One region of the Streptomyces sp. NPDC052396 genome, then DNA from elsewhere that is predicted to be linked to it. Evidence: riboswitches for the same ligand, from Rfam matches in the RefSeq annotation. Region 1 holds a riboswitch; each other region holds the start of a gene.
The links. Region 1 has a riboswitch for cyclic di-AMP ahead of ACIHFE_RS31935 (peptidoglycan DD-metalloendopeptidase family protein). Riboswitches for the same ligand answer to the same signal wherever they lie in the genome.

Region 1 (7,512 bases):
TCTCGCACCACCTGGTCAAGGAACCTATGCGAATCACCAACACTGAGAGCCATGCTCGCCAAGGTGTCGAACATCTTGCGGTACATCGCCAAGAGCGCCTTCGCGTCCACGAATTGACCACCAAAGGAGCCATCGAGCTGAACCGTGTCCAGTTCAGGTAGCGGCCCCTCGGCATACAGCATCGACTGGGCTCGCCCCAACATGTCGTCCCTGTCGAAGGGAATGATCCGTAGCGTCACCGCCGACCACTCCGCCACCTCGGCCAGAAACTCAAGTTGTACGCGCTGGACCTTGCGGCTGCCATATCGCATACGGAGGGCGGCCTCATGCACCACCACGGTGGTTGGCGGCGGTGATTCCTTGTCGTAGACGGCTCGGCGCCTGATGCGATGCTCGACGCGGGCATCGAGGTCACTTAGCAGGAGGCCCGCAACCGATCCGCTGAACACCACCCGCGCATAGTCCTCGGTCTGGAAAATGCCTGGCACATGGGTGATTTGGAACAAGCGGAGCCCTTGTGCGTGGTGTTCAAGCTCTGACACGTCAAGGAAGCCCGGTGTGAGAATGCCTCGGTAGGCAGCCCACCACCCGCGACCGCGCTCCTCGGCCATCTTGCACAGTTCATCAACCAAGGACTCGTTGCTGGCTTTGTAATGAGCAGCAAGGCTGCGCACCCGTTCAGTGCTGACACCCCACCGTCCGGCCTCGATATGGCTGATCTGCGCTGACCCGCCACCAAGGAAGCCTCCCGCCTCACGGGTGGACATCCCACAAGCCTCGCGTAACTTCCTTAGTTCGGCGCCGAGTCGCACCTGTCGTGCAGTTGGGCTGATCCTTGGCGGCATGACCGTGGCCCTCCGTTTCGTGTCGCTGGAGGAGTGTCCCGCGCAAGCCGCGCCACAGTCCACCGAGCGTCACCCATTAGTGGCACAGAGTTGTACCGGAACAGAGTTGTGCCCTACGGTCCCATCAACCACCGCGCCGCACCCGTCGGGAAGACCCGAAGTGCAGCCAGCTGACGATGAGTTGATCATCGCGGCAGCTGGCCAGGCCACGGACGGCGGCAGTATGCGCGGCACCCCAACAGCGCATTTGGAGACCGTCCGATGAGCGCAGCCACCTTGCCCGCCACCACCCAAGCGCACACCTGGCCCTACCAGTTGCTCGCACCCGCCATCCCCTCCACCGTCCGCGTCGCCCGCGAGTTCGTCACTGCCGTGCTGATCGCCACCGACCACGCGGCGCTGGTGGACGACGCGCGCGTCTGCGTATCGGACGTGGTCACCAACGTCGTTCAGCACGCGGGCGTGGCCGGCCTGTCCGTACAGGTGGACGATCACTGCGATCACGTATTGATCGCCGTACGCGACGACAACCCCACCCGGCACCCCTACCTGCGCATCGCCGGTGATGACGACGAGAGCGGGCGCGGGCTGGCGCTGTTGCAGAGCCTGGCCGACGCGTCCGGGCTGAGCCTGGTCTGGGACGGGCTGGAGGTTGTCGGCAAGAGCTTGTGGTTTGTGCTGCGCTACGGGGAGGGGCTTGACCTCAACCAAAGTTGAGGCAGGACGCTGTGGGCATGGACCTCCAGAAGATTTCCGACCGCCTGGACATCGAGCGGCTGATCAACGACTACCTCCGCTCGCTCGACGAGAAGTCGTATGACGGAGACGACCGTTGGGCGCATGCCTACTTCACCGAGGATGCGTACAGCAGGACCCCCATCGGTGAGTACCGGGGCGTGGGCGCCCAACTCACCTCTACGCGGCAGGGCATGGCGCCCTTCGAACGGACCGTGCACTTCGGGTCGAATGTCATCGTCGAGCTGGACGGCGACCGGGCCGAGGTGCGGTGGAATCAGTTGAGTACGCACAAGTTGCGGGAGGGGGAGGGCGACCGGCTGTTCTTCTCCGGGGGGTACGTCGAGGGCGAGATGGTGCGTACGGGAGAGGGCTGGCGGTTGCGACGGATGGTGTTGGAGATTGGGTGGACGCAGGGGACGCCGCCGCTGCCCGTTCCGCTGAGTTGAGGGCGCAGCGATCTGCCTCGGGGTCGCGGGGTGGTGCCTGAGGGGCGGGGTTAGCCTCGGGAGGGATTGATCGGTTTCTGATGCGGAGGTTGGCGCGATGACGGCACTGGCGAAGGTTCCGGCGGCGGTAACGGCCGCAGGTGGGCTGGTCGGCGGGTATGGGGTGGCCCGGTGGACCGGGAAGCGGCCGTTGGGCGGGGTGGCGCTGGCGGCCGCCGGGGCGGTGGCCGCGCGGCAGTGGACGGCGAAGGCGGGCGCCGGGACGGCGGCGGCGTTGACCGGGCTGTATGTGGCGGCGTTCGCGGGGTCGCATCCGCTGGCGAAGAAGGTGGGGGCCTGGCCGTCGGTGTTCGCGGTGGCGGGGACGGTGGCGCTGGCGTCCTGGGCGGTGGAGCGCCGGGCCGCCTAGGGTTCGCCTGATGACCCTTGGCCTTCGGCGCCCCTCGGGGCGGCCCGTAAGGGGCGCGGGCGGCCACCGACGACCCGTACCTGAGAGGTGAGGGGAGGCGTGGACGCCGCCTCACCGGAGGTACGAGGCACCCGCGCCCGGTGATGGCACGGCCCCAAAGCCGTCCGGCACGGCCGGACCAACGGCTGGGAACACACTCTGGCAGAGCCGGAGTATCGAAACGAGGGGCGCCCCGGCCCGCGCCCCTCCTCGTACGCGCGGCCCGGCACCGACCGGCGAGGTCACAGCCCTCGGGACTCGGAAAGGCGTTACGCCGAAGCCTCCGTCAGCCGCTTGAGCTCGGTATCGCTCAACCGCAGGTCGGCGACGGCCAGTAGGGGCGGCAGCTGGTCCACCGTGCGGGCGCTGGCCAGTGGAGAGGCGATCGTCGGCTGGGCGGTGAGCCAGGCGAGGGCCACGGTGGCGACGGCGGCGTCATGGGCGGCGGCCACCTCGTCCAGGGCGGTCAGGACGCGGCGGCCGCGCTCGGAGACCAGGTATCGGCCCGCGCCTTCGGCCCGTGCGCTGTCGACGGACGCGCCCGGGCGGTACTTGCCGGTGAGAAAGCCGGAGGCCAGGGCCCAGTAGGGGACGGCGGCCAGGCCGTGCCGGGCGGCGACCTCCGCCAGTGGTCCCTCGTAGGTGTCGCGGGAGACCAGGCTGTAGTGGGGCTGGATGGCTACGTACTTGGCCACACCCGCCGCGTCCGAGAACTCCAGGGCCTCGGCGAGGCGTTGGGCGGAGATGTTGGAGGCGGCGATCTCGCGGATCTTTCCTTCCCTAACCAACTTGTCCAGAACGGACAGGAATTCGGCGACCGGGACGGTCTCGTCGTCGTAGTGGGTGTAGTAGAGGTCGATGTAGTCGGTGCGCAGGCGGCGCAGGGAGGCTTCGAGGCCGGCGCGGATGGTGGTGGCGGACAGGCCGGCCTTGTCCGGGAAGCCGCCACCGACCTTGGTGCCGATGACCATCCGGTCCCGGTTGCGCCGGGCGGCGAGCCAGTCGCCGATCAGGGTCTCCGACTCGCCGCCGGAGTTGCCCGGTACCCAGGCGGAGTAGATGTCGGCGGTGTCGACGAAGTTGCCGCCCGCCTCGGCGTAGGCGTCCAGCACGGCGAAGGACTGCTCCCGGTCGGCGGTCCAGCCGAAGACATTGCCGCCGAGGGCGAGCGGGTGGACGGACAGGCTGCCGATGTGGCGCGGATGATGCGGATGGTCATGGGTGTCGGTCATGGCTCCCATGGTTCGCCCCGGGCGGGAGATCCGCCATCGTTCAGTCCGCCGGGGCCGGGGCAGGGGCGGGCATCGGTTCCTTATGGACGGACAGCGGGGTGGCGATGTCCTCCAGGGAGCGGCCCTCGGCCGGTACCGCCAGGAAGGCCGCGACCAGCCCGGCCAGGCACATCAGGGTGGCGCCGATCTGGAAGGCCAGTACGGTGTCGCCGATCACCCCGCTGCTGGTGAGGTCGGAGAAGAGCAGTGGTCCGCTGATGCCGCCGGCTGCCGTGCCCACCGCATAGAAGAAGGCGATGGCCATGGCCCGGGTCTCGGTGGGGAAGACCTCGGAGACGGTCAGATAGGCACTGCTGGCCCCGGCCGAGGCGAAGAACAGCACCACGGCCCAGCAGGCGGTGAGCTTTACAGCGCTGAGATAGCCCGCGCCGAACAGCCAGGCGGTGACGAACAGCAGGGCTCCGGAGAGGACAAAGGTGGAGGAGATCATGATGCGCCGGCCCACCGTGTCGAACAGCTTCCCGAGCAGCAGCGGGCCCAGGAAGTTGCCGACCGCTATGACCGCGAAGAAGTAGCCGGTGCGCGAGGTGGAGACGCCGAAGAACTTGGTGAGGATCGCCCCGAAGCCGAAGGTGATGGCGTTGTAGAGGAACGCCTGGCCGATAAAGAGGGCCAGGCCCAGGATGGCGCGCCGCCGGTAGTCGGTGAAGACGGTGCGGGCGATGTCCCGGAAGCTGGTGCTCTTGCGCTGGCGGATGGTGATCCGGCCCCGGGCCGGCGGCAGGGTGATGCCCTTCTCCGCCTCGATGCGCCGCTCGATCAGGCCGACCAGTTCCTCCGCCTCCTCGGCCCGGCCATGGATGAACAGCCAGCGCGGGCTCTCCGGCACCTGGCGGCGCACCAGCAGGATGACGAGGCCGAGGACCACGCCAAGGCCGAAGGTCAGCCGCCAGCCCACGTCCTTGGGCAGCAGGCTGACATTGAGCAGGATTATCGACAGCAGTGATCCGGCGATGGCGCCGATCCAGAAGCTGCCATTGATGATGAGGTCCACCCGGCCCCGGTAGCGGGCCGGGATCAGCTCGTCCACCGCGGAGTTGATCGCGGCGTACTCCCCGCCGATGCCGAAGCCGGTGATGAAGCGGAAGAGGAAGAACCACCAGGAGGAATAGGAGAGCGCGGTCAGGGCCGTCGCCCCTAGGTAGACGGCGAGGGTGACCATGAACAGCTTTTTGCGGCCGAAGCGGTCGGTGAGGCGGCCGAAGAAAAGGGCCCCGCCGCAGGCGCCCGCCACATAGAGCGCCGCGGCGAGACCCGTCACCTGGGCCGCGCTGATCGACAACCCGCTGCCCTGCTCGGAGAGCCGGCCGGCGATGTTGCCGACGACGGTGACCTCAAGGCCGTCCAGGATCCAGACCGTGCCCAGTCCGATGACCACGGTCCAATGCCAGCGGGACCACGGCAGCCGGTCCAGGCGCGCGGGCACGGAGGTGGTGATGGTCGCGGTCGTCACACAATCTGAGTTCCCGATCGCACTCGGAACATTCGCGGCAATTTGCCGGGCGGATGCATCGGCGGGACCGGGCGGCGCGCGCCGGACGGCCAAGCGGGAGCACGCGCGGGGGCGTGCTCCCCGGCCGGGGAGTCGCCCTAGGGGTGCAGGCCGTGGGCGCGCAGCCAGGGCAGGGGATCCACCGGGTGGCCGCCGCCCGGCCGGACCTCCAGGTGCAGATGCGGACCGGTGGCGTTGCCGGTCGCGCCCACCCGGCCGATCACGGTGCCGGTGGTCACCTTGCCGGAGGTGACCACCATGGACGACAGATGGCAGAACCACAGCTCGGTGCCGTCGTGCAGGCGCAGCACTATGCGGTAGCCATACGCGCCGGCCCAGCCGGCGTGGGTGACGGTGCCGCCGCTGACGGCCCTGACCGGGCTGCCGGTCGGCGCGGCGAAGTCCTGGCCGGTGTGGTGGTGCGCCCAGCGGTGGCCGGACTCCCCGAAGCCGGCGGTGAGGGTGTAGGAGGTCAGGGGAAGGACGTAGGTGGCGCGGTGGTGCCGCGAACTGCCCTTCGGCGCATGGTGTTTGGGGGCGTGGTGGGCCGGGTGACCGGCGGGGCCGGCCTGCTCGGCGTCCGCGGCGGCCTGGCGGGCGGCCTCCGCGGCCTGCTCCGCCGGGGTCCGGTGGGGGTGTCCGGCGGCCTGCTCGCGGTGGTGTGCGGCGGCCTGCTCATGGCTGGGTGCGGCGGCCTGCCCGGGCGCCCGCCGGGCCTGTTCCTGGGCCGTCTCCCGGACTGCCCGGGCCGCCTCCTGGGCGGACTTGGCGGCCTGCTCGGCCTTCTGCGCCGCGATCTCGGCGGCGGCGGCCATCCGCTCGGCGTCCGCCGCGGCCCGTTCCTTTGCCTCCGGCCCGGCGCTGTCATCGGCGGATGCCTGCTGGAATCCCACCTGCTGCAGGATCCGGGCGCGCAGCGCCTCACCGGCGTCATGGGCGTCCTGGGCGGCCCGGGCGGCGTCCTCGGGGGTGAGTTCCGGGGTGTCCTGGGGTGCGGTTTCGGCCAGGCCGGGTGCGTTGGCCTCGGAGGGCTCGGGCACATCCGGCATGGATATCGCCGCCGAGGGACGCTCCTGGGCATCGGCCACTCCGCCGGCGCCCACCGCCGCGATCACTCCGACGCCCAGCACCGCACCGCCGCGGACCATGGTGCCGCCCCGCTGTCTGGCGACGCGGTGCCGGCCCCGGGCGGCCGGGCCGCCGGCTTCCGCCGCGTCCTCCCCCCAGGAGGCCGGCTCGGATGAACTGCCTTCGGTGACGGGGCCGTTGGACGCCACGGGGGCGCACTCCTTTCCTTCCCTCTCGCCTACCGGGTTAGCTGACGGGTTCGGAGCAGGAAGGTCTCCTACGGGCCGGGACGGCCCGATGCACCCCAAGGGTTGGTGGTTCCCCGGTTCCCCTGCGGGATTCGGCGACGAACGAGAACGCCGTGCGGGCCGCCTCTTACGACGGTTGAGGACCGCACTGCGTTATCGAACGTTAATAGACGCGGAGGGTGGTTTCCAAGCCGAAAGCGTGAATCCGCCGGGGACTTGGCAATTGCTTGGAACCGTTCCGGTTGGTTGTGCATCAGCCCCGCATCGGGCGCGCGCCGGCCTCACATCAGGCGCGCGCCGGGTGCTGGTCCGCTCAGGCCGTCGGCCGGCGGCGGGGGCGCGAGGACCGCCCGCCGGAACGGCGTCCGCCGGGCCGGGAGCGGGTGGCGGAACCGGTGGATCCGGCGGCACCGGAGGGAGCCGGCGAGGCCGGCCGCGGCGGCGCGATGACCACCGGCACCCCGCTGGGCTCCCGGGCACCGGTGATGCGCGCCAGCGCCTCGTCCTCCGGCCGCACCCGGGCCACCTGGGGCGTGATCTTGGCGGTGGCCATCATCCGGGTCATCTCCCGCCGCTGCTCGGGGAGGACCAGGGTGACGACCGTGCCGGACTCACCGGCCCGGGCGGTCCGGCCGCCCCGGTGCAGATAGTCCTTGTGGTCCATCGGCGGATCGATATTGACAACCAGGTCCAGGCCGTCGATGTGGATGCCACGCGCCGCCACATTGGTGGCGATCAGCGCGGTGACCTGCTCGGTACGGAACTGCTCCAGGGTGCGGTTGCGCTGCGGCTGGCTCTTGCCGCCGTGCAGCGCGGCGGCCCGTACACCCTGCGACAACAGCCGCTTGACCAGCCGGTCGGCGCCCCGCTTGGTGTCCACGAACATGATCACGCGACCCTCGCGGGCGGCGATCCGGGTGACCGCGTCCTTCTTG
Region 2 (7,512 bases), on a different contig from region 1:
TCCAGGCGGTGCGGGCGGTGGCCACCTGGAGATGGGCATGGATCCAGTCGGGGACATCGGTGGCCAGATAGGTCTGCACCTGGCCCAGCCGGGAGTCCATACAGAGGGTGTTGGCGAACTGGGAGCCCAGCGGGTCCACGACCACCACCACCGGCGCCAGCCCCCGGTGCCCGGCGGCGAAGGAGTTCATCATCGCCACCAGGCGGCCGGAGTTGATCCAGTCATCGGGCGAGCCCGGCTGACCGGCCATCAGCACGATCACCGGCAGCAGCGGGCGGGGGCTGGAGCGGTAGGCGGGCGGCAGATAGACATAGGCGTCCCGGGCCCTGAACCCCGAACGGGCCCCGGGGATGGGCGTCCTGGATATGGTGCCGTCCCCGGGAAGACCGGGCGGCGGCCGCCAGACGTCCGAAATCGCCTTGCCGGGCGGGACGTTGAGCGTGGGCGCGGTGGTTCCGGTGGCCTCGGTGAGCCGAGTGGTCTTCTGCAGCCAGGTGTTGAGGGCGGAACGCGCGGTGGGGTACTGGTCGAAGTGCCGGTTGACCTGGGAGGCGCCCAGCAGGACGACCAGCAGTCCGGCGAGCGCGGCCGGGGCCCAGTAGCGGGGGCGCAGCAAGGGGATCCGGAACAGGGCCAGGCAGATGCCCAGCACGGCGACGCCCGTCCAGAGCACCACATCGAGGGGCAGCGGGTCGGGGAAGGGCTGGATCCAGTCATCGACGGCGGTGCGCAGCAGCCAGGTGAGCAGGGCGGCGAGCAGGACCGCCACCGGGCCCCAGCGGGTGAGCCAGCTGCGGCGCCGCGAGAACAGCAGCGCCACCAGGGCGCCCAGGCCCAGCACCAGGATGGTGAGCGGGATCCAGCCGCTCACCAGGGACCAGTCCAGCGGGCCCGCTGCGAGAGGTGTCCGTCGCACCACGCCCCCAGGGGAGTAGGGCGAACGGGTCGCGCTGCTTTGAGCTACGGCCTCATGGCGGGGCCGGATGGGCGTACCGCGCCATCTACCCGTTCACCGCTAAATGCTACGGACCGGGGCGAAAGCGGCAACTCGGGAGTGCGGAGCAGCCGGCAGGCACAATCATGGGGTGACCCTGAACGACTCCGCCCCTTGCCCCTGCGGCCGTGCCGCCACCTATGGAGAGTGCTGCGGCCCCCTGCACCGGGGGCAGCGGCACGCCGCCACCGCCGAGCGCCTGATGCGCTCCCGCTACAGCGCCTTTGTCCTGCGTGACGCGGGATATCTGCTGCGCTCCTGGCACTCCGGCACCCGCCCGCCGGCCATCGACTTCGATCCCGGCATCCGCTGGACCGGGCTGGACATCCTCGCCACCGAGGGCGGCACGGCCTTCCACAACGAGGGGACGGTGGAGTTCCGCGCCCGCTACCGGGCGCAGGGGCACGAGGATGACCAGCATGAGCTGAGCCGGTTCGTCCGGGAGGACGGGAACTGGGTCTACCTGGACGCGGTCACCTGACCCGGCCGTACCAGACGCTATTGGTCCAGATCTTCTCCAGGCGGACCGACTTCCCGGTGCCGGGGGCGTGCCAGATCCGGCCGCCGCCGGCGTAGATGCCCACGTGGTACACATAGCTGCCGGAGTGGAAGAACACCAGGTCACCCGGCGTGCGGGCGCCGGCCGACAGGTGCCGGGTGGCGTTGTACTGGTCGGCGGCCACCCGGGGCAGCTTCTTGCCGGCCTTCTTGAAGGAGTAGAGGGTCAGGCCCGAGCAGTCGAAGCGGTACGGGCCGGTGGCGCCCCACTGGTAGGGGGAGCCCTTCTTGGCGGCCGCCACCTTCAGCGCCTTGGCGGCGGGGGTCGCCGCCTGGGCGTCGGCTGCCATTCCCGGCAGGAGGACCGAGGCCGCGACCGTGGCGGCGGTGAGGGCCGATGCGGTGGAGGCCCGGGAGACCAACTTGGGTATTCGAGGCAACGCAGACATGCCGAAGCAACCCTTCGTCATCCGCCTGCGAAAGATGACCTGTCGGGTTCGGGCTGGCGAAGTTGCCCGGCCACACTGTGGCTTCACCCCTAGAACCACCGCCTTCGTGGTTCGTCTTGCCTGGGTCTCCCGCTCCTGCCGATCCGCGAACTCGATTCCGTATCCGGAGCGGCGGCAGGACTCGGCGTCCGCCCGGATCGACCCGCCTCGGTGACGGGTGCTGTTGTTCGGTGGACGATCCTGCACCATCAACGGGCGGATTTCAGAGCCGAACTGGCTGTCTGTGAGGTTCTTCACGTCCAGCGGAACCTGTTTTCCGCCCTGCTTTCCGCCCTGGTGGGGGCCTGTTCCACCGGGTCCGGCGCGGGTGGTTCGCGCTGTTGGGCGAGCGTCCGGCGGCTTGAACCAGACTGCGCCTGACTGCTTCAAGTGCGGGCCGTCGGTGGCTGGTCACGCAGTTCCCCGCGCCCCCGAGCGGCGCCCCGCTCTTGACCCGCACCCACCTGTCATGGACATTGCGACTGTTGGTCCGGACCAACCCCCCACCGAAATCTCTCGTCCGGAGGAGTCGGATGAACAGACACCGGCCCGTCCTGCTCGGCCTGTTGCTGCTGGCGCTCGCCGCCCTGGGCGTCACCCCGGCCGCCGCGCAGCGCCCCAACGCCGCCGGCCCCGATCCCGATGCCCCGCACCGGGGCGTGGTCACCACCACCCGTCCCACCGTCCACTCCCCCGGCCGGGACCGAGCGGTACGCGCCTTCGCGGACGGGCGCCGCGCCCGGCGCGGGCAACTCGCCCGGCGGCCCGCCGCCGAGCTCACCCACAACTGGTGGGGCGTCTTCCCCCAGCCGGGCACCCATGACGGCCTGCTGGCCACCCACACCGTGGACCCCTCCTACCGGGTCTCCAACGCGGACAACTTCACCTACGCCCCCACCACCAAGGCCCAGAACTCCTGTATGGAGGTGGTCACCGCCTACTGGAACAGCGGCGACGAGATATGGGCCTGGGACTGGTGCAGTTCGCCCGGCGGCCCGGCCAGAACCCTGCCGGTCGACTCCGACTTCCTGGCGAAGTACACCACCCAGAGCGGCGGACACCCGGCCTACACCGTGCAGTTGGTGCGCGACGACGCCTCGGCCAACACCTGGTCCTCCTACCTGTACAACTACCGCACCGCCGGCTGGGATCTGCTGTTCCGGCAGTCCGGAGCCGACCAGAGCGGGCTGGACCATGGCTGGGACATGTTCGAGATCTACGCCGGCGTCGACCCGGCCACCGGCACCGGCTACTACTGCACCGAGGCCCGGAACACCGTCTTCGACAGCAGCGCCATCCAGCTGCATCACAACGGCAGTTGGCAGCCCGCCAGCCCGGCCGACTCGCCATGGACCGAGACCGCTCCCGACGGCGGCGCCTTCCTCTGCCCGCAGCTGAGGTTCCTCCAGGCCGGCGAGGACGACCACTGGACCGTCCGGCAGTGATTCCCAGGGGGTGCCCCTGGGGGCACCCCCGCCCTCACTCCCCCTCGGCCCCCGGGAAGAAGTCGACCAGCAGCATGTCGCGCACTCCCCGGCGCACCCCGGGGGCCGGCCGCACCGGTGTGACGCCATGCAGCACCCGCCGGTCGTCCAGCACAATGCTCTCCCACGGCCGCTCCAGCACCGCCCGGTGCAGCGGTGTGCGGCGCAGGTCGTAGAGGGTGGACTCGGCGCCCCGCACATCCCGGCGGCCGATCAGCACCTGGGCCACATAGCTGTGCCCGTCCTGGTGGACGCCCTCGGGCGCCGGGTGTCCCACGGCGTCCGAGGTGGCCACCACCCGTATCTGGTGCACCCCACAGGTGTCGATGCCGGCCCGGGGCCCGGGCAGCCGGTCGAGGAGGGTACGGACCACGGTGCGCAGCACCGCGCCGGAGGCCGGGCCGGCGTCCAGCGGGGCGAACAGGCGGTCCACCCCGCCATGCACCCGGTTGACACCGCGGTCCTGGAAGAAGGGCCGGTGCGGCAGCGGTTCCAGCCCGCCGGGCCGGATGCGGAACCTGCTGTAGCGGCGGAAGCGGTAGGGCTCCGGGGCGTCCAGGTGGGCATCGGCGGGCAGCTGCTCCCAGGAGGCGGTGAACGCGGCGACCTCGGCGGTGGGCAGCCGGGCCAGTGCGGCGGTCAGCACCCCGGCGTCGACATGGGCGAACGCGGGCCGTTCCCGGCCGGCCGGGCGTCTGGTGGGCACATCGAGCGATACGGGATGCAACATGGCCTCCTCACCTGGTGGCAGCCCGAGTTGGGCACCGCTTCCGGCGTCGAGCCTACGCAGCGGGCCCCGTTCGCAGGACCTGTTTACCAACTCCCGTAACCCATTACTCATTTGTCCCGCCCGTCACAGACGGCATTGGACGCTCCGGCGGCTCGGGTACTGTCGGCACACTGGCTCGGGAACGGCTGGCCGAGGGAGTGTGCCCGTGCGCGGTGGCAGCGGCAGTGCCTTTGTGGTCTCCGTTCACGATGTGGCCTCCTGGAGCTTCGATCAGACCCGGCACTGGGTGGACGAACTGGACGCCCGCCGGGTGCCCGCCACCCTGCTGCTGGTGCCGGGCCCCTGGCGCGGACCGTGTCTGGCGGACGATCCGGCCCTGGCGAGCTGGGCCCGTGAGGCGGGCCGGCGCGGGCATGAGACGGCCCTGCACGGCTGGACCCACCAGGCGGTGCCGGGCGGCGGGCCGGGGCGCCGCCGGCTGAACGCGGTACTGGCCCGTGGCTGTGCCGAGTTCTGCGCCCTGGAGCGGCGAGCCGCGCAGGACCGGCTGGAACGCGGCCTGGACGCCCTGGACTCGGTGGGCCTCGCTCCCTGCGGCTTCACCCCGCCCGGCTGGCTGGCCTCCCGGGGCACCATGGCGGCCCTGCGGGCGCTGGGCCTGGAGTACACCACCAGCCACCTGGCCGTGCACGATCTGCGCACCTCGGCGGTGCACCGGATGGTGGCGCTCTCCCACCGGCCCGGCGGTCCGGGCGAACGGGCCGGGGCCCGCCTGATGACCGCGGCGGTACGCCACTGGTCGGCGCGCGGCACTCCGTTCCGGATCGCCCTGCACCCCGCCGATCTGGCCCGGCCGGGGCTGCGCGAGTGCGCCCTGCGGGCCGTGGACACCGCGCTGGAGGCCGGCGCCCGGCCGTACACCTACGCGGAGTTGGTACGCGCCCGGCGGGCGGCCGCCGCCGAAGGCCGCCGGTGAGGACCGTCCCCTGGGCACCGCCCGATGAGGACCGACCGTTGAGGGCCGCCTCATGAGGATCGTCCAGCTCGCCAACTTCTACGCCCCGGCCTCCGGCGGGCTGCGCACCACCCTGGACGCGCTCGGCCGGGGCTACACCGCGGCCGGGCACCAGCGCGTCCTGGTGGTGCCGGGCCGCGGCTATGCCCGGGTGTGCGACGGGGACACCGGAGTGCGGCTGACGCTGCCGGGGGTGCCGGTGGGCGGCGGCTACCGGATGGTGCTCTCCCGGGCCCGGCTGCACCGGCTGCTGGACCGGCTGGCACCGGACTCCCTGGAGGTCTCCGACAAGCTCACCCTGGTGCACACCGCGCACTGGGCCCGCCAACGGGGCGTGCGGGCCGTGCTGTTCTCGCATGAGCGGCTGGACGCCATCCTCGCTCCCCGGCTGCCCGGCCGGCTGCCGCTGCGGCGCCCGGCCGACGCCTGGAACCGCCGGCTGGCCACGGCCTTCGACGCGGTGGTGGTCGCCTCGGCGTTCGCCCGCGCGGAGTTCGAGCGGGTGGCGGCGCCCCGGCTGCACCAGGTGCCGCTGGGCGTCGACCTCTCGGTGTTCGCTCCCCGGCCGGCGGCCCGGCTGCCCTCGCCCGCCGTCCGGCTGGTGTATTGCGGGCGGCTGTCCGCCGAGAAGTGTCCGCACCTCGCCATCGAGGTGCTGCGCGAACTGACCCGGCGGGGCATGGCGGCGCGGCTGCACATGCTGGGGGACGGCCCGCAGCGCCGCGGCCTGGAGCGCCGGGCCGCCGGACTCGCGGTGCGCTTCCACGGCCACCTCGCCGACCGCCGCGCGGTGGCCGCCCTGACCGCGGCGGCCGATGTGGCCCTGGTGCCCTGTCCGGTGGAGGCGTTCGGCCTGTCGGCGCTGGAGGCGCTGGCCTGTGGCACCCCGGTGGTCACCGCCGACCGGGGCGCGGCCCATGAGCTGCTGGTGTCCGGCGCCGGGCTCGCGGCACCGGCCTCGGGTCCCGCGCTGGCCGGCGCGGTGGTCCAACTGCTGGCCGGACCCGAGCCGTTACGGCGTACGGCCGCCCGTCGCCGCGCCGAGGAGTTCCCCTGGTCGGCGGCGGTGTCCCGGATGCTGGCGGTGCACCGGGGCCAACCACCGCCCGCATAGCGTGAGATCGCGGAACAGCGTGAGATTACGGGACAAAGGAGCAACCCGCCCCATCCGTCTGCCCTCTCTCCAGGCGAGAGACCCGGCAGAACGGAGCGACGCGTGGAGCTGACTTCCCCAACTCTTCTCTGGTTCCTGGTGGTTGCCGCCCTGGCGGCCTGCGCCCTGGTGCTGTGGCTATGGCCCCGGGTGGCCCGGCGAGGGCCCCTGGCGCTGGCCGCCCGGCTGGGTCTGCTGGTGCTGCTGCAGTGCATGGTGATGGCCGCGCTGCTGGTCAAGGCCAATGATGACCTCGGCTTCTACTCCACCTGGGACGAGCTGCTGGGCCGTGCCTCCACCCGCCAGGCGCTCCAGCCGGGCCCCGGCGGCGGCAAGCGGCCGCCCGCGCTGGTGATCAAGGGACCGGAGTCCATCGGTCTGAAGGGCGCCCGGGACAAGGCCGGACAGGTGGACCGGATAGAGATCCGGGGACCGGTCACCGGGCTGAGCATGGACGGCTATGCCTATCTCCCGCCCCAGTACTTCCAGCGGGGCCATGAGAAGGACCGGTTCCCGGTCATTGTGGCGATCACCGGCCAGCCCGGGGTCTCCAGGAACCTCATCACCCAGATCAAGGTCCCGCAGGCGGCCTCGGCCGAGGTGATGGCCAAGCGGACCAGACCCATGATCGTGCTGATGGTGCGCCCCTCGGTGGTGCCCGGCCGCGACACCAACTGCACCGATGTGCCCGGCGGTCCGCAGGCGCTCACCTTCTTCAGCCAGGACCTGCCGATCGCCGTCAACGATGTCTACCGCGCCGACAACGGCCGGGGCGCCTGGGGCGCGGTGGGCAACTCCACCGGCGGCTACTGCGCGTTGAAGCTGGCCATGACCAATCCCGCCCGCTATGGCGCCGGCGCCGGGCTGTCCGCCGACTACTTCGCCCGCCAGGACAATGACACCGGCGACCTCTACGCCGGCAACGCCCAGCTGAAGAAGGAGGCCGACCTGACCTGGCGGCTGGCCCACCTGCCCCCGCCGCCCGCCGCCCTGCTGGTGTCCACCAGCAAGTCCGGCAAGGAGTACCAGCGCAACTACCGGCCCACCATGAAGTTCGTCCAGCAGGTCAAGGCGCCCGCCCGGGTCACCACACTCGTCCGTGACCAGGGCAGTCACAACTTCCAGACCTGGCGCGAGGAGTACCCCCTGG
Region 3 (7,512 bases), on a different contig from region 1:
CCACGGACCCCTTCTTCGACCCGGCGCCCCGCCGGGACGGCCATGACTGACCCCCTCCCCTATCTCAGCGGACCGGCCCTGCTGGCGTTCGGCGTCTACCGCTGGACGGTGCTGCGCGGCACCCGCCCCGACAGTGCCCAGCGCCATACCCACCGCTTCGCCTTCTGCCTGGGCGCCGCGCTGCTGGTCCTCGCTCCGGCCACGGCCCGGGCCGTGGAGAGTGCCATCACCCTGCCCGGCCTTCCCATGCTCCTCGGCGATCTGCTGCGCACCCTGGCGGTTTGCTGCCTGGGCCTGCTGGCCGCCCGCTCCCCGCGCCGTCAGGCCCTGGCGGCCGGCCTGACCCTGCTTGCCCTGGCCGTCCTCTTTGTCTCCGCCCGCCTGCACCACTCGGCCGGCGAACTCTTCGTCGACACCCGCCACCGCCCGGTGCTGGCCGGCTACGACCTGCTGCTCATCCTCTATCCGGCGCGGCAGTTGACGGCCCTGCGCCGGGCGCTCCGGGACCGCTCCCGGCGCGCCCGGCCGGGCGCGCCCCGGTGGGGCCTGCGCCTGCTCCATGCCGCCACCCTGCTCGGACTGGCCTGGACGGCCTGGGGCCTGGACGATGTCCGCCTCGCCCTGACCACCGGCCGCCAGAGCGACGGCGACGACACCCTCTCCATGACCCTGGGGCTGTTCTGCGCCGCCCTGGCCGTGGCCGGCGGGAGCACGGCGGCCTGGCCCCGGCTGCGCCACTGGTGGTGGTCGTACCGCACCTACCGGGCTCTGGCCCCGCTGTGGTCCGCACTGCACCGGACCTTCCCCCAGATCGCCCTGCCCCAACCGGCCCGTCGCGGAGTGCACTTCGCCCTCTACCGACGGGTGATCGAGATCCACGACGGTCTGCTGCTGCTCCGGCCGCGCCTGCCCGGACCGGTCCGGACGGAAACGGACACCGCGGCCGTCATCGCCGCACATATCCGCTCCGCCCTGTCCGCACCGCCCCGGCCGGCCGGCTCCCCGCCCGGCCGGGTCGTCCTGGCGGCCACCACCGGGACCGCCGCGGCGGCCGCCCAACTCGCCGAGATCTCCCGCTCGTTCGCCCGGCTGCCGACAGGCTGAGCCACCGGCCGGACAGGGCCATTGACTTGCCATCAGCGGTGCACCATGATCACGCAACGTACGTCCTGTACATTTTTTATAGACGACTCATCAGAGCGAGGTGCCCGCATGACCCGTGTCACCGCCCGCCACGTCCTCCCCGAGTTCACCGAGCGCACCAGCGCCGGGGTGCGGACCCTGGACCCGTACTCCAAGCTGCTCGCCGAGCGGATCGTCATGCTGGGGACACCCTTGGACGACACCGCGGCCTGCGATGTGATGGCGCAGCTGATTCATCTGGAGCACGCCGCGCCCGAGCGGGACATCTCGCTCTACATCAACTCCCCCGGCGGCTCCTTCTCCGCCATGTGCGCCGTCTACGACACCATGCGCTTCATCAGCTGCGACATCGAGACGGTCTGCCTGGGCCAGGCCGCCTCGGCCGCCGCGGTGCTGCTGGCGGCCGGGACACCGGGGAAGCGGGCGGTGCTGCCGCACGCCCGGGTGCTGATCCACCAGCCGTATCTGGCGGAGCCGGTGCAGGGGCAGCCGTCCGATCTGGCCCTGCGGGCCGGGGAGTTGCTGCGCGTCCGGGACGGCCAGACCGAGCTGCTGGCCCGGCACACCGGGCAGGACCGGGCGCGGATCGAGGCGGACACCGAGCGGGACACGGTGTTCGACGCGGCCGCGGCGGTGACCTATGGGCTGGCCGACCGGGTGGTGGAGAGCCGCAAGTGGGATGCCCGATGAGCGGGTGGCCGCCGGAGCCGCCGCCGCTGCCGGGGCTGACGCGGGCGGAGGGGGAGCTGGTGGACCGCTATCTGGAGGTACTGGATCTGCTGGGCCGGATCAACCCGGCCCGCGGCCGGGACACGTACCGGGGGCTACGAGCGGCGCAGGCGCTGGTGGTCGCGGCCACCGGGCTGCGCGAGGCACTGACGCTGATGTACGAGCGAGGTGAACGGGAGGTGTACGCGAGCACCTTGGCGCAGGCGATGCGCGTCCTGGACGGCGAGCGGCGGGCCGGCCGGGTGATGTTGCCGCCGCCATCGGCCAGTTGAGAAGCGAAACCCTTTTCAGGAAGTCTCCTTCAGACGCCGGAGGCAGCCGTAGACATCGCGCGGTGATCACTCCGGGCGCGACGCGCACTCCGCGCTTGAGTGATCCGCTCGCCACGCAGGTCGTGGACTCAGCCGCCTCCGCCGATGACTCCCAAATGCCCGTGTGTCCACCTGAATTGCCCACAGGTGACGAGGCTCACATACCGCTGGTTCCGCTCGGAATCGGCGCCGTGGCTGGGTCAAGATCCTCGGGACGACAAGACCCCGCCACACGGCGGGGCGGTCCGGGCGGACGCCGAACCCTGCCGCCGCCCAGGGCGACGGGTCGACGGGAGTGCACCGGCAGGGGTGGAGGACCCGAGCACGGCGGGACGGCCGCCCTCGACAGGGCCGTTCCTTGGGGTGAAGCCGCCTGTGGCGGCCGGGCATTCTTCGCCTGCCCGAACCCGACAGGTCACCCTTCACAGGCGACTGACGAAGGGTTTGCGCATGGGCAAGCACAAACGTCCAGCACGGCTGTCCAAGGCCAGGGCCGCCTCGGCCCTGACCCTCGCCGCCGTCGGCGCCACGGTGCTGGCGCCGGGCGGCACGTCCAAGGCCGAAGCCTCTTCCATCCCCACCAGGGCGTTGCAGATCGCGGCCTCCAAAATGGGCGCTCCCTATCAGTGGGGAGCCACCGGCCCCTACCGCTTCGACTGCTCGGGGCTGACCCTCTACTCCTTCAAACGGGCCGGCAAGCAACTGCCGCGCACCGCACAGGCCCAGTACAACCGCACCCGCCATATTCCCCGTTCCGCCCGTCAGATGGGCGACCTGGTGTTCTTCCACTCCGGGCGGGGCGTGTACCACGTGGGGATATACGCCGGGAACGGCAAGATCCTCCATGCGCCGAAGACCGGCTCGGTGGTGCGCTTCGAGCGGATCTGGACCAATAGCGTCTGGTACGGCCGGGTCACCGACTGACGCCGCCGTACGCCCCGTAGTACGAGGATCAGGCCGGCACGACCGGCCCTCCCGCGAACGCGCCACGAGCGCGTCTGCCGGGTGGTGGAGGCATGGCCGCGACCAGGCCGCCAACCGCCGCCCGGCCCGGGCGAGTACGGGGAACCAGCGCATACCGCGCCATGGGCACGGGCAGCACAGGCGTCAGCGTACGGGCGCCGTCCACGGCAGGCGGATCCACACCGTCTTACCGCCCCCGGCGGTCGGGGTGACGGCGAAGCTGCCCCCGCGTTCCGCGGTCAGACAGCGCACGATGACCAGGCCCCGGCCATTGTCCTGCTGGACCGCCGCCGGCAGCCGGCGGGGGTAGCGGGCATGGTCGTCGGTGACACCGATGCGCAGATGTTCGTCCCGCTCCAGCCGCAGGTCCACGGTGAAGGTCGGCGACTGTCCCCGGGTGTGCAGCACGGCATTGGTCGCCAGCTCGGAGACGATCAGCCGGATCGCATGGGCGGCCTCCGCGCCATGCGGCAGCCCCCAGTCCGCGAGCACCTGGGCGACATAGCGCCGGGCCGTGGCGACCGAGGTGGGAGCACTCGGCAGAGTGACGGACGCTTCCTGGTGATCTGCCATGGCACTGTCCCTTTCCCGCCGACCCTGGGGCGGCTCTTCGCGACAGAGTGCCATTGATAACGACCGTGATGGGAGCGATCCACCGAGATATGCATATATCTGTCGCTCGATGCGGTGAACTCTGCGAGGAGCGACCGGATTTGGCGGCCAAACTGGTCTATCGACTCTGACGGGTGGATTTGCCACCCCGAGGGAACGGGAGAAGCCGGGAGAGGGGAGAGGCCGGGGATGCGGTACGGACCGGCGGTGCGCCGTCGCAAGCTGGGCTCGGAGCTGCGCCGTCAGCGCGAGCTGACCGGGATGACCAGCCGGGAGGCGGCCGCCGCGGTCGGCTGGCACCAGTCGAAGGTGAGCCGGATCGAGACCGGCAGCAGCGGGGCCAAGCCTTCCGACGTGGCCCGGCTGCTGGATGTCTACCGAGTGTCGGACCCCGAACTGCGCGCCCTGCTGGGGGCGCTGTGCGGCGCGGACTCCGGTCCCAACGCCGGTTCCCGGCGCGGCTGGTGGTACGCCTACCGCGATCTGCTGCCGCCGGCCTATCTGGACTTCATCAGCCTGGAGTCGGAGGCCTGCCGCTCGCGCACCCTGGAAACCACCGTGGTGCCGGGCCTGTTGCAGACCCCCGAGTACGCCGGTGCGGTCACCCGGGCCGCGCTGGGCGATCCGCCCGAGCGGCAGGTCGAGGAGCTGGTGCGGGTGCGGATGGCACGCCAGTCGGTGCTGCGCCGGGAGCGGCCGCTGCGGTTGTGCGCGGTGCTGGACGAAGCGGTGCTGCGGCATGAGGTGGGCGGTCCGGAGGTGATGGCGAGGCAGCTGAGCCATCTGGTGGCCACGGGTTCACTGCCGCATGTGCGGCTTTATGTGCTGCCTTTTTCCCGCGCCAATCACATTGGTATCACCGGGCCTTTCGTCATTTTCTCCTTTCCGCGTATTGCCGATCTGGACGTGGTTGTTCTCGACCACTTGACGAGTAGCCTCTATCTGGAGCGGAAAGAAGACCTCCGGGCGTATGACGCCGCGTTCGGCATGCTCCGGGCGCACGCCCTCTCCCATGAGAACTCGCTCGACTACATCGCCGGTCTCACCAACGGCTGGTGAACGCGCGTTGGTGGACACCCGCATCGGCCCGTACCCGCAGGGAGGCGCCATGTCCGCAGCACCGGCAGTGCCGGCGGCAGCGACCGTACCGGCCCGGTTCGACGCCCTTTGGCGGCACAGCAGTTACAGCACCGGAATGAACAACTGTGTGGAGACCGCCCGGATTTCGGCCGGGACCATCGGTGTCCGGGACTCCAAGCGGCCGGCCGGCCCGGTGCTGCTGCTCTCCCCCGCCGTGTGGACCCCGTTCGTCAGAGCGGTGAGCGGCGCCCGCTGACCGGCCGGTGGCAGGAGACGGTCAGCCGGTGGCGGGCGACGGCCAGGTCAGGCAGTGGCGGGCGCGGTCCGCAGGATGGTGTCGACGGCGGCCGCCACCTGGGCGTCGGTCAGGTCGGCACGGGCCGTCAGCCGCAGCCGGGAGATGCCGTCGGGCACCGACGGGGGCCGGAAGCAGCCCACCGCCAGCCCGGCCGTCCGGCAGTCCGCCGCCCAGCGCACCGCCGCCTCCGGTGAGGGGGCCCGTACCGAGACCACCGCGGCGTCGGGGCGGGTGGCCCGCAGCCCGGCCCCGGTCAGCCGCCGGTGGAGTTCCCGGGCCACCTCCCGGGTGCGCTCCGCCCGCCAGGGCTCGGCGCGCAGCAGTTGCAGGGCGGCCAGTGCGGCGCCGGCCGCCGCCGGGACCAGCCCGGTGTCGAAGATAAAGGTCCGGGCGTTGCTGACCAGGTGCCGGATCACCCGGGCCGGGCCCAGCACCGCCCCGCCCTGGCTGCCCAGCGACTTGGAGAGGGTGACCGTGGCCACCATGTCCCCGGCCCCCGCCAGTCCGGCGCCGTGCAGCGCGCCCCGGCCGCCCTCGCCCAGCAGGCCCAGGCCATGGGCGTCGTCCACCAGCAGGGCCGCGCCCTCGGCCCGGCACACCCGGGCGAGTTCGGCCAGCGGGGCGGCGTCGCCGTCCACCGAGAACACCGAGTCGGTGATCACCAGGGCGTGTCCCCGGTGCCCGGCCAGTTCCTTGCGGACCGCCTCCGGGTCGGCGTGCGGCACCACGGCCCGGGCCGCCCGGGACAGCCGGCAGCCGTCGATCAGCGAGGCATGGTTGCCCTCGTCCGAGACCAGCAGGGAGTCGCCCCCCGGAGCCGCCGAGAGCGCGGTCACCGCCGCCAGGTTGGCGGTGTAGCCGGAGGAGAAGACCAGGGCCGCCTCGAAGCCGCAGAACTCGGCGAGCTCCCGCTCCAGACGGGCGTGCAGTTCGGTGCTGCCGGTCACCAGACGGGAGCCGGTGGACCCGGCGCCCCAGCACCGCGCCGCCTCGGCGGCGGCCGCGGTCACCTCGGGGTGACGGGCCAGGCCCAGGTAGTCGTTGCCCGCCAGATCGACCGGCGCGCCATCGGCCGGCCGTGGCCGCAGAGTGCGTACCAGTCCGGCCGCCAGCCGGCGCTCATACTGCTCGTCGAGCCAGTCGAACACAGGGGCCTTGACCATGGTGTGCCCTCGGAATCTGTGGGGTTCATATAAAGCCCCCCGCTGCCATAGAGGGAGGGACTTCCCAACTTAGCCGTCATAGCGGCTGGTCACGGTGTGGCGATCCACACACCTCAAACAGCCCCTCTTGTTTGGTTCCTACCTTGGCCAGAAGGTGTGCGGTAGGCGAGGATCACCGCCATGGACCTGCTCAACACGCTGGTGGACAAGGGGTTGCGACGTCAGTCGCCGACCCGTGAAGAGGCGCTCGCGGTGCTGGCGACCTCGGACGACGAACTGCTCGATGTGGTGGCCGCGGCGGGCAAGGTGCGCCGTAGGTGGTTCGGGCGGCGGGTGAAGCTCAACTACCTGGTCAACCTCAAGTCGGGGCTCTGCCCGGAGGACTGCTCCTACTGCTCGCAGCGGCTCGGTTCGGAGACCGGGATCCTCAAGTACACCTGGCTGAAGCCGGAGGACGCCTCCAGGGCGGCGGCCGCCGGGGTGGCCGGCGGTGCCAAGCGGGTGTGCCTGGTGGCCAGCGGCCGCGGACCGACGGACCGGGACATCGACCGGGTCTCCAAGACCATTGAGGCGATCAAGGAGCAGAACCAGGAGGTCGAGGTGTGCGCCTGCCTCGGTCTGCTCTCCGAGGGCCAGGCGGAGCGGCTGCGCGAGGCCGGTGTCTACGCCTACAGCAACAACCTCAACACCTCCGAGGCCACCTACGGCGACATCACCACCACCCACACCTATGCGGACCGGGTGGACACGGTGCGCAAGACCCAGGCCGCCGGGATGTCCGCCTGCTCCGGGCTGATCTCCGGCATGGGCGAGAGCGACGAGGACCTGGTGGACGTGGTTCTCGCGCTGCGTGAACTGAACGTGGACTCGGTGCCGGTCAACTTCCTGATCCCGGTCGAGGGCACTCCGCTGGCCGGCGAGTGGAACCTCACCCCGCAGCGGGCGCTGCGCATCCTGGCGATGGTCCGCTTTGTCCACCCGGACGTCGAGGTGCGACTGGCGGGCGGCCGGGAGATCCATCTGCGCACCCTCCAGCCGCTGGCGCTGCACCTGGCCAACTCGATCTTCCTGGGCGACTACCTCACCACCGAGGGCCAGGAGGGCAAGAAGGACCTGGAGATGATCACCGACGCGGGCTTCGAGGTGGAGGGCGCGGACACCGCGACCCTGCCCGAGCACCGGCGGCAGGAGACGGGCTGCGGCGGTGGCGGCT
Region 4 (7,512 bases), on a different contig from region 1:
ACTTGGCGACGCGCTCGGAGCGGGCCGGGGCACCGGTCTTGATCTGGCCGCAGTTGGTGGCGACGGCCAGGTCGGCGATGGTGACGTCCTCGGTCTCGCCGGAGCGGTGCGACATCATGCACTTGAAGCCGTTGCGCTGGGCCAGCTCCACGGCGTCCAGGGTCTCGGTCAGCGAACCGATCTGGTTGACCTTGACCAGCAGGGCGTTGGCGGCGCCCTCCTCGATGCCACGGGCCAGACGCTCGGGGTTGGTGACGAACAGGTCGTCACCGACCAGCTGGACCTTGGCACCGAGCTGCTCGGTGATGGTCTGCCAGCCGGCCCAGTCGTCCTCGAACAGCGGGTCCTCGATGGAGACCAGCGGGTACGCCTCGACCAGCTCGGCGTAGTACGCGGTCATCTCCTCGGCGGAGCGCTCCTTGCCCTCGAAGAGGTACTTGCCGCCCTTGTAGAACTCGGAGGCGGCCACGTCCAGGGCGAGGGCGATGTCCTGGCCGGGGGTGTAGCCGGCCTCCTTGATGGCCTCCAGGATCAGGTCCAGGGCCTCGCGGTTGGAGCCCAGGTTGGGGGCGAAGCCGCCCTCGTCGCCGAGGCCGGTGGCCAGACCCTTGGTCTTCAGGACCTTCTTGAGGGTGTGGTAGACCTCGGTGCCCCAGCGCAGCGCCTCGGAGAAGGACTCCGCGCCGATCGGCGCGATCATGAACTCCTGGATGTCCACATTGGAGTCGGCGTGCGAACCGCCGTTGAGGATGTTCATCATCGGCACCGGCAGCAGGTGCGCGTTGGGGCCGCCCAGGTAGCGGAACAGCGGCAGGTCGCTGGCCTCGGAGGCGGCGTGCGCCACGGCCAGGGAGACGCCCAGGATGGCGTTGGCGCCCAGCGAGCCCTTGTTGTCGGTGGCGTCCAGGTCGAACATGGCCTGGTCGATCAGGCGCTGCTCGGTGGCGTCATAGCCGACCAGCTCCGGGCCGATCTGCTCGATGACGGCCAGCACCGCCTTCTCCACGCCCTTGCCCAGGTAGCGGTTCTTGTCCCCGTCCCGGAGCTCAATGGCCTCGAAGGCGCCGGTGGAGGCACCGGACGGCACGGCGGCACGGCCCGTGGAGCCGTCGTCGAGGCCGACCTCGACCTCGACCGTGGGGTTGCCTCGCGAGTCGAGGATCTCGCGAGCTACGACGACGTCGATGGACGGCACGAGGGTCTCCTTCGTGTGGGTCTGGAGTTCTGCAGCATGAGCCTAACGGGCCCCGGCGGGTCCACCCGCCGTAGGACCACCGCGCAAAACGAAAAAAGCCGCAAACGTCGAGATCGCGGGAGGAATGGCCGCTTCCTGTGTTCGCTGAACGAAGAAGCGGGAACCCGCATGGCAGGCCCCGGAGAACGCCGGAGCCCCGCTCCGATGCGGCTCGGGGGGATAAGACGCATCGAAACGGGGCGGTCCGGTTGGCCGTTGGGTCAGCTGAGGTGCAGCTTCTGGCCGGGGAAGATCAGGTCGGCGTTCTCCACGATGTCCTTGTTGCGCTCGTAGAGCTTCTCCCAGCCGCCCTTGACCTTCTTGGCCTCGGCGATCTTGGCGAGGGTGTCGCCCTCCTTGACCTGGTACTCGCCGTCGCCCGTCTTCACGGACTTCGGGGCGGAGTGCTGCGGCGCGCTCTGCTTGGGCGCCGGAGCCTCGTCGTCGCTGTCGTCCTGCTGCTGCGGAGCGGCGTGCTTGGGCGTCCAGTGACGCTCGCTGCGGTCGGCGTGGCTCTGGGTCGAGGTGTGGCCGGTGGAGCCGGAGGTGTCCACGTCGGCGGCCGGGCCACCACGGCTCAGCCCGCCCTCACTGGCGCAGCCCCAGGCACCGGGACCCTGCGCGGCGAGCAGCTTCTCGGCGACCGCGATCTGCTGGCTCTTGCTGGCCAAGTCGGCCCGCGGGGCGTAGCTGGTACCGCCCATGGCCTCCCAGGAGGACTGCGAGAACTGCAGGCCACCGTAGTAGCCATTGCCGGTGTTGATGGACCAGTTGCCGCCGGACTCGCACTGGGCCACGCGGTCCCAGGTGGTGACGGAGGCGGCGTGGGCGGAGGTGGCGGCCATCAGCGGAGCTGCGACAGCGGCACCGGTGACACCGGCGAGCGTGGCGATGCGGACGGCCTTGTTCGGACGACGATGCTTGCCCTTGGACATAAGTCGGTTTCCTCACCGGCGCCTACGAGGTGAGCTGTCGGGTTCGGGCGTGAGTTGCCCGGCCGTGCGGCTTGCGCTCGCTCGGCTTCACCCCTAGCCGTCCCGGCCCTCCGGTCCTCGACCGGCGGCCCGTTACGGCGCCTTACCTTGGTTCCCCCGCTCCTGCCTACGGCGCTTGCGCGACGACTCCCCCGGCCGCCGGCAGGATTCGGCGTGACGACCGTGGTGCTCGCGGTGGCGAGCGGTGATGACGTTAAGCACAGGCGGCCGACCGGTTCAAACCCTCCTTTTCAGCCACCCAGTTGTCTCCACCCCGGCTGAAAACAGCTGTTTTCGCAGGTCGGAGACGGTCCGTTGGTTTCCGGCCGCCGACTTTGAGACGAATGCCAAAGAGACCCATGTCTCACTTTCCGCCGGAACGGACATTCGACCCAAACAGCCCCGCTACTTCTTCAGTTCGAGCTGCTGACCGGGAAGGATGAGGTCCGGATCGCTCCCGACCGTCTTCTGGTTGTCGCGGTACAGCCGATGCCAGCCACCCTGGACGGAATGCTGCTCCGCGATGACTGACAGGTTGTCACCGGGGCGCACGGTGTAGTCGTTTGCAGACGGCGGTTCGGTGCGCGCCTCCGCACCACCGCGCGATGCGCGGTCCGCGCCCGAACCCGGGGAGTCCGCACGGTGGTTGCCGATGCCCGCACTCGCCTCCGCTCCGGGTTGCGCGTCCTGCCCGGAGGTGCGGTCACCAGAGTTCGCGCCCGGGTCGGCGGAGCTGCTGGAGGGCGACGGGGCGGGGTCCGCCGAGGGCTTCCGGGCGGGCGGCACCGAGGGGTCGGCGGACGGGCCGGACGTCGGCTTGCGGTGCTTGCCGGTGGGCTGGTCACCGTCCTTGACCGGTGGCCGCTGGTCCGGCTTCTGGGCCGGCACCGAGGAATCGGAACCCTGCGGCGTACCGGGCTTCCCGGACTCGGACGGGCCGGGGGCGGACTTGTCGGGGGTGGCCGGGGAGGCGTCGGGTGCCTTGTGGTGCGGCGCGGTACGGGGCGTATCCGCGGAGTCGGCATCGCCACCCGGATCTACCTTGGGCGTCGGGCCGTCCTTGACCAGGCCGGAGTCCAGTGCACAGCTGGGCCAGGCATACGGGCCGCGGTCCTCGAGTATCCGCTCGGCGACCGCGATCTGCTGGGCGCGGCTGGCCAGGTCGGGGCGCGGCGCGAACTCCGTACCGCCGTGCTGCTCCCACATCGAGCGCGTCAGCTGCAGCCCGCCATAGAAGCCATTGTCCGAGTCGGCGCTCCACAGGCCGCCGCTCTCGCACTGGGCCACCCGGTCCCAGGTCGCGGCGTCCGCGGCCTGGGCGCCGGAGGCGGCCATCAGCGGCATGGCGAGCCCCGCTCCGGTCACCCCCGCGGCGACCACAAGGGCGGGGATCTGACGGGGACGGCGATGTCGGCCGGAACCGGAAAGCATGCGATGACCTTTCACTGGGCAGCACTGGGCAGCACTCGGCGGGCGCCCGGAAGCGCTCGGCGGCGAATATGACCGACGAACATAGCGACGGCTTCCGGTTGTCACAACCCGGTGTATCGCGGGTCACGTAGCGATAAAGGCAGTTGACGCCGGGTCATCAGGGCCGCGCGGTGAACTCCACCGGCAAGGTGCGCAGTCCGCGCATAATGAGGCCGCCGCGCCACCGCAGTTCCGCCGGATCGACGGAAAGCCGCAGGTCAGGGAGGCGCCGCAGCAAAGTCGCCAGGGCTGTGCGACCCTCCAGCCGGGCCAGCGGGGCACCCAGGCAGTAGTGGATGCCATGGCCGTAGCCCAGGTGCTGGTTGTCTGCGCGGGCGAGGTCCAGGGTGTCCGGGCCGGCGAACCGTTCCGGGTCCCGGTCGGCGGCGGCCAGCACCACCAGGACCGGGTCCCCCTCGGCGATGCGCTGCCCGCCGATGACCAGCTCCCTGGTGGCAAACCGCCAGGTCGCCAGCTCCACCGGGCCGTCATAGCGCAGCAGTTCCTCGACACCGGTGGCCAGCAGGCTCTCATCGCCCTCGGCCAGTGCCCGCTGCAGCCGTTCCCGCTGCCCCGGATTGCGCAGCAGGGCGTAGGTTCCGTTACCGATCAGGTTCACAGTTGTTTCAAAACCGGCGAACAACAGAATGAAGGCCATGGCCGCGGCCTCGTTCTCGGTGAGGTGCTCGCCGTGGTCGCTTGCCCGGATCAGTCCGGAGATGAGGTCTTCACCCAGATCCTCCCGCTTGCGGTGGATCAGCTCCGCGAGATACGTCCGCATCCTCTTCACCGACCGGGCCACCCCGCCGCGCGGCCCGCCGCCGTGGCGGATCATCATGCCCGCCCAGTCCCGGAAGTCGTCCTGGTCCTCGGCGGGCACCCCGAGCATGTCGCAGATGGCATAGATGGGGAGCGGGAAGGCGAACTCATGGATGAGGTCCGCCTCACCACGTCCGGCGAAGCCGTCGATCAGACGGTCGGTGAGCTCCTGCACCCGGGGCGCGAACTCGGCGACCCGCCCCGGGGTGAACGCCTTGGACACCAGGCGGCGCAGCCGGGTGTGGTCCGGCGGGTCGATATTGAGCAGGTGGGTCATCAGGTTGGCGCTGCGCTCGCCCGGAATGCCGACCTTGCCCTTGCCATGAGCAGCCTCGGAGTGGTGCACCGGGTTCTTTGACAACCGCTGGTCGGCGAGCGCCTGCCGGGCATCGGCATAGCGGGTGACCAGCCACGCCTCCACGCCGCTGGGCAGGGTGGTGCGGTGCACCGGCGCATGCTCGCGCAGCCAGGCGTAGGCCGGATAGGGGTCGCTCGCGAATTCCCAGGTGAACAGCGGGGGCATCGGGCCGGCGCCGCTACCCGTGTGGTTGTCGTTCTTGTTGTGCACACCCTCGACGCTACTAGTGCCGTCACCGCCGTCAGTGCCGGCCGGCGCCACCGCTGCCGAAGGAGCCACTGCCGCCGGGGTGCCACTTCTTGCGCTCCTCCGAGAGCTCCTCCGGGTGACTGCCGGGGCTCAGCTCATGCGGCAGGAGCCGCTCGGGCTGACCTGGGGGAATGTCCTCCGGCGCCCGGTGCTCGGTGACATATCCGACCGTGTCCTCGTCATCGTCGTGCCCCGGACCGTGGTTCTCCGCCGGCGGCTGGCCGTCCTCGCCCGGGGTGCGCCAGGAACCCATCCGCCGCTGCGGGGCGGAGGGCGGCGCGGGCTCCCGGTCACGCCACCGCATGCCGTAGACGAAGGCGAGCAGCAGCAGAACGGCGACGGCGATCCCGACGATAAAGGGAGCGATGCCGCCGAGATAGGCGGGAAGGGCGATTTCGATGTGTTTCATCACCATGGCCTCCGGGTACCCATCGCCCGCTCCGTCAAGACCACAAATGCGCTGAATGGGTACAAGTCCAAAGATAAGGGATATTGCCGGTGCTTACTCGTCCCGCCCGCCGAATCACGCTCACCACACTCACCGCCTCCTCCCTGCTGCTGACCGCCTGCGGCGGAGCGGAAACCCCCAAGTCCGCGGTCGACAACGCCGCCCGGCCGGTGCCCCGCCCGGCCGCCCGCTCCGCGCACATCACCGCCGGCCAGGCACGGGACGCCCTGCTCGGCACCCGGGACCTGCCCAAGGGCTGGAAGACCGGACACAAGACGGGACACCGGGAAAAGGCCGAGCTCAAGGGGGTCAAGGCCCACTGTCTTCCGCTGGCCGCGGTGGTCAACACCGGCCGCCTGGAGGGCGAGTACATCACCCACGCGCACCGCCTGTTCAGCAAGCAGGACGACGAGGGGCAGGCCACCGGCCTGGCCCAGGACGTCAGCGGCTACCCGAGGGAGCGCGCCGAGCAGGGCATGCGCAGACTGCGCGCCGCCGTGGAGCAATGCGGCAGCTTCCAGGGGACCCTGGCGGGAAACCCGGCCACCCTGCGGGTGAAAACGCATGATGTCCCGCGCTATGGCGAGGACGCGCTCGCCTATTCGGTGAGCGTCACGGTCGACGACATCCGGATGGACTTCGACCTGGCCACCGTGCGCAGCCATGGCGCGGTCACCACGCTGGTGGAGAGCCACCCCGCGGAGAGCAAGCACAACCGTGAGGCCGTGGACCGGGCGCTGGCCGCGGCCGCCGACCGCCTCACCCGGGCCGCCGCCAGGACCGCCTGACCGGCGGGAGGGACCACAGGACAGTCAGGGCGCACCGGACGGTCAAGGCGGTCAGGCCCGCGAGGACCGTGCGCGCTCGGCCGCCAGGATGGCGTCCCGGTAGGTACGGGCGGCCGCGCGCAGCGCAGTCTCCGGCTCCACCCCGGCCGCTTCGGCCCGCACCGCCAGCGCCAGCAGCTCGTAGCCCACGCCGTCCCCGGCCGGCAGGGTGATGTCCAGGCCCTCGGTACGGGCCCGGGAGGCCAGCTTGGCGGCCAGCGCCAGCGCCGGCTGGCCCAGCGGGATGCCCTCGGTGACCGACTCCCGGCCCTTCTCGGCCGCCTTGCGGCGCAGCCAGTGCGCCTTGACCTCCTCGGGCGTCTCGGCCTTCTCGTCACCGAAGACATGGGGATGGCGGTGGATCAGCTTGTCCACGATGCCGCCCGCCACATCGTCGACCGAGAACGGCTCGTCCGGGTCGTCCTGAGCGATCCGGGCATGGAAGACCACCTGGAGCAGGACGTCCCCGAGCTCCTCGCGCAGCGCCTCCCGGTCACCGGTCTCAATGGCCTCGATGAGCTCGTACATCTCCTCCAGGCCGTACTTCCCCAGGTCCTCATGGGTGCGGATGGCACTCCACGGACAGGCCACCCGGATCCGGTCCATCACCTGCACCAGGTCCAGCAGCCGGGCGCCGGGCAGGTCGTAGGAGCCGGGCAGCAGTTCCAGGGCGGGCATGGTCTCCCGGCCCGAACCGGCCAGCCGGGCCAGCCCATCGGTGAGCTCCGACTCGCCGGCCGCCGAGGTCACCACCACGGCGTCGCGCCCGCCGGCCAGGCAGTAGTCCACCAGCTCACGGGCGGTGGGCGCGGTCTGCTCGGCCGCCACTCCCGCTTCCGCCAGATAGGGCAGCAGCGGATGGCCGGGGTCGGCGCACAGGACCCGGTCGGCCTCCCGCAGCGTCTGCCAGGCCGGCCAGGACAACAGCCCGGGGGCGACCCGGTGGCTGGTGGTGAGCAGGACGATGCGGCCGGATGCGGAGTCGTTCACCCTGCCGAGCCTAGGCGACGGCGGCGGGCGCGGGTCAGGCCGGGCGGTCGGCGGCCGGGAGGGCGGCCCGCAGCCAGGGCTCCTGGACCGGGCCGGCGGTGCCCCGCTTGGCGTCCCAGGTGCCGTACCGGGGGTTGATGTCC

Region 2: another riboswitch for cyclic di-AMP. It lies ahead of ACIHFE_RS25840 (C40 family peptidase); the one in region 1 lies ahead of ACIHFE_RS31935 (peptidoglycan DD-metalloendopeptidase family protein).
Region 3: another riboswitch for cyclic di-AMP. It lies ahead of ACIHFE_RS26460 (C40 family peptidase); the one in region 1 lies ahead of ACIHFE_RS31935 (peptidoglycan DD-metalloendopeptidase family protein).
Region 4: another riboswitch for cyclic di-AMP. It lies ahead of ACIHFE_RS13445 (transglycosylase family protein); the one in region 1 lies ahead of ACIHFE_RS31935 (peptidoglycan DD-metalloendopeptidase family protein).

The regions. Positions count from the first base shown of each region.
Region 1 is NZ_JBIUAW010000020.1:19,552-27,063, forward strand. It holds gene ACIHFE_RS31905 (helix-turn-helix domain-containing protein) at 1-845, opposite strand, end outside; gene ACIHFE_RS31910 (ATP-binding protein) at 1,107-1,562, shown strand; gene ACIHFE_RS31915 (nuclear transport factor 2 family protein) at 1,580-2,029, shown strand; gene ACIHFE_RS31920 (hypothetical protein) at 2,127-2,438, shown strand; gene ACIHFE_RS31925 (aldo/keto reductase) at 2,747-3,709, opposite strand; gene ACIHFE_RS31930 (MFS transporter) at 3,750-5,222, opposite strand; gene ACIHFE_RS31935 (peptidoglycan DD-metalloendopeptidase family protein) at 5,360-6,538, opposite strand; cyclic di-AMP (ydaO/yuaA leader) riboswitch at 6,550-6,685, opposite strand; gene ACIHFE_RS31940 (DEAD/DEAH box helicase) at 6,891-7,512, opposite strand, start outside.
Region 2 is NZ_JBIUAW010000010.1:253,153-260,664, forward strand. It holds gene ACIHFE_RS25830 (alpha/beta hydrolase) at 1-916, opposite strand, end outside; gene ACIHFE_RS25835 (YchJ family protein) at 1,086-1,475, shown strand; gene ACIHFE_RS25840 (C40 family peptidase) at 1,468-1,941, opposite strand; cyclic di-AMP (ydaO/yuaA leader) riboswitch at 1,949-2,125, opposite strand; gene ACIHFE_RS25845 (carbohydrate-binding protein) at 2,514-3,425, shown strand; gene ACIHFE_RS25850 (2OG-Fe dioxygenase family protein) at 3,460-4,194, opposite strand; gene ACIHFE_RS25855 (DUF2334 domain-containing protein) at 4,400-5,170, shown strand; gene ACIHFE_RS25860 (glycosyltransferase) at 5,223-6,323, shown strand; gene ACIHFE_RS25865 (alpha/beta hydrolase) at 6,426-7,512, shown strand, end outside.
Region 3 is NZ_JBIUAW010000011.1:48,651-56,162, reverse strand. It holds gene ACIHFE_RS26480 (ParH-like protein) at 1-50, shown strand, start outside; gene ACIHFE_RS26475 (MAB_1171c family putative transporter) at 43-1,104, shown strand; gene ACIHFE_RS26470 (ATP-dependent Clp protease proteolytic subunit) at 1,213-1,833, shown strand; gene ACIHFE_RS26465 (hypothetical protein) at 1,830-2,144, shown strand; cyclic di-AMP (ydaO/yuaA leader) riboswitch at 2,428-2,629, shown strand; gene ACIHFE_RS26460 (C40 family peptidase) at 2,634-3,107, shown strand; gene ACIHFE_RS26455 (ATP-binding protein) at 3,291-3,719, opposite strand; gene ACIHFE_RS26450 (helix-turn-helix domain-containing protein) at 3,948-4,817, shown strand; gene ACIHFE_RS26445 (DUF397 domain-containing protein) at 4,867-5,094, shown strand; gene ACIHFE_RS26440 (8-amino-7-oxononanoate synthase) at 5,142-6,299, opposite strand; gene bioB (biotin synthase BioB) at 6,480-7,512, shown strand, end outside.
Region 4 is NZ_JBIUAW010000004.1:454,315-461,826, reverse strand. It holds gene eno (phosphopyruvate hydratase) at 1-1,195, opposite strand, end outside; gene ACIHFE_RS13445 (transglycosylase family protein) at 1,456-2,169, opposite strand; cyclic di-AMP (ydaO/yuaA leader) riboswitch at 2,174-2,353, opposite strand; gene ACIHFE_RS13440 (transglycosylase family protein) at 2,614-3,639, opposite strand; gene ACIHFE_RS13435 (cytochrome P450) at 3,797-5,020, opposite strand; gene ACIHFE_RS13430 (DUF6479 family protein) at 5,097-5,513, opposite strand; gene ACIHFE_RS13425 (hypothetical protein) at 5,603-6,340, shown strand; gene ACIHFE_RS13420 (nucleoside triphosphate pyrophosphohydrolase) at 6,392-7,369, opposite strand; gene ACIHFE_RS13415 (SurA N-terminal domain-containing protein) at 7,404-7,512, opposite strand, start outside.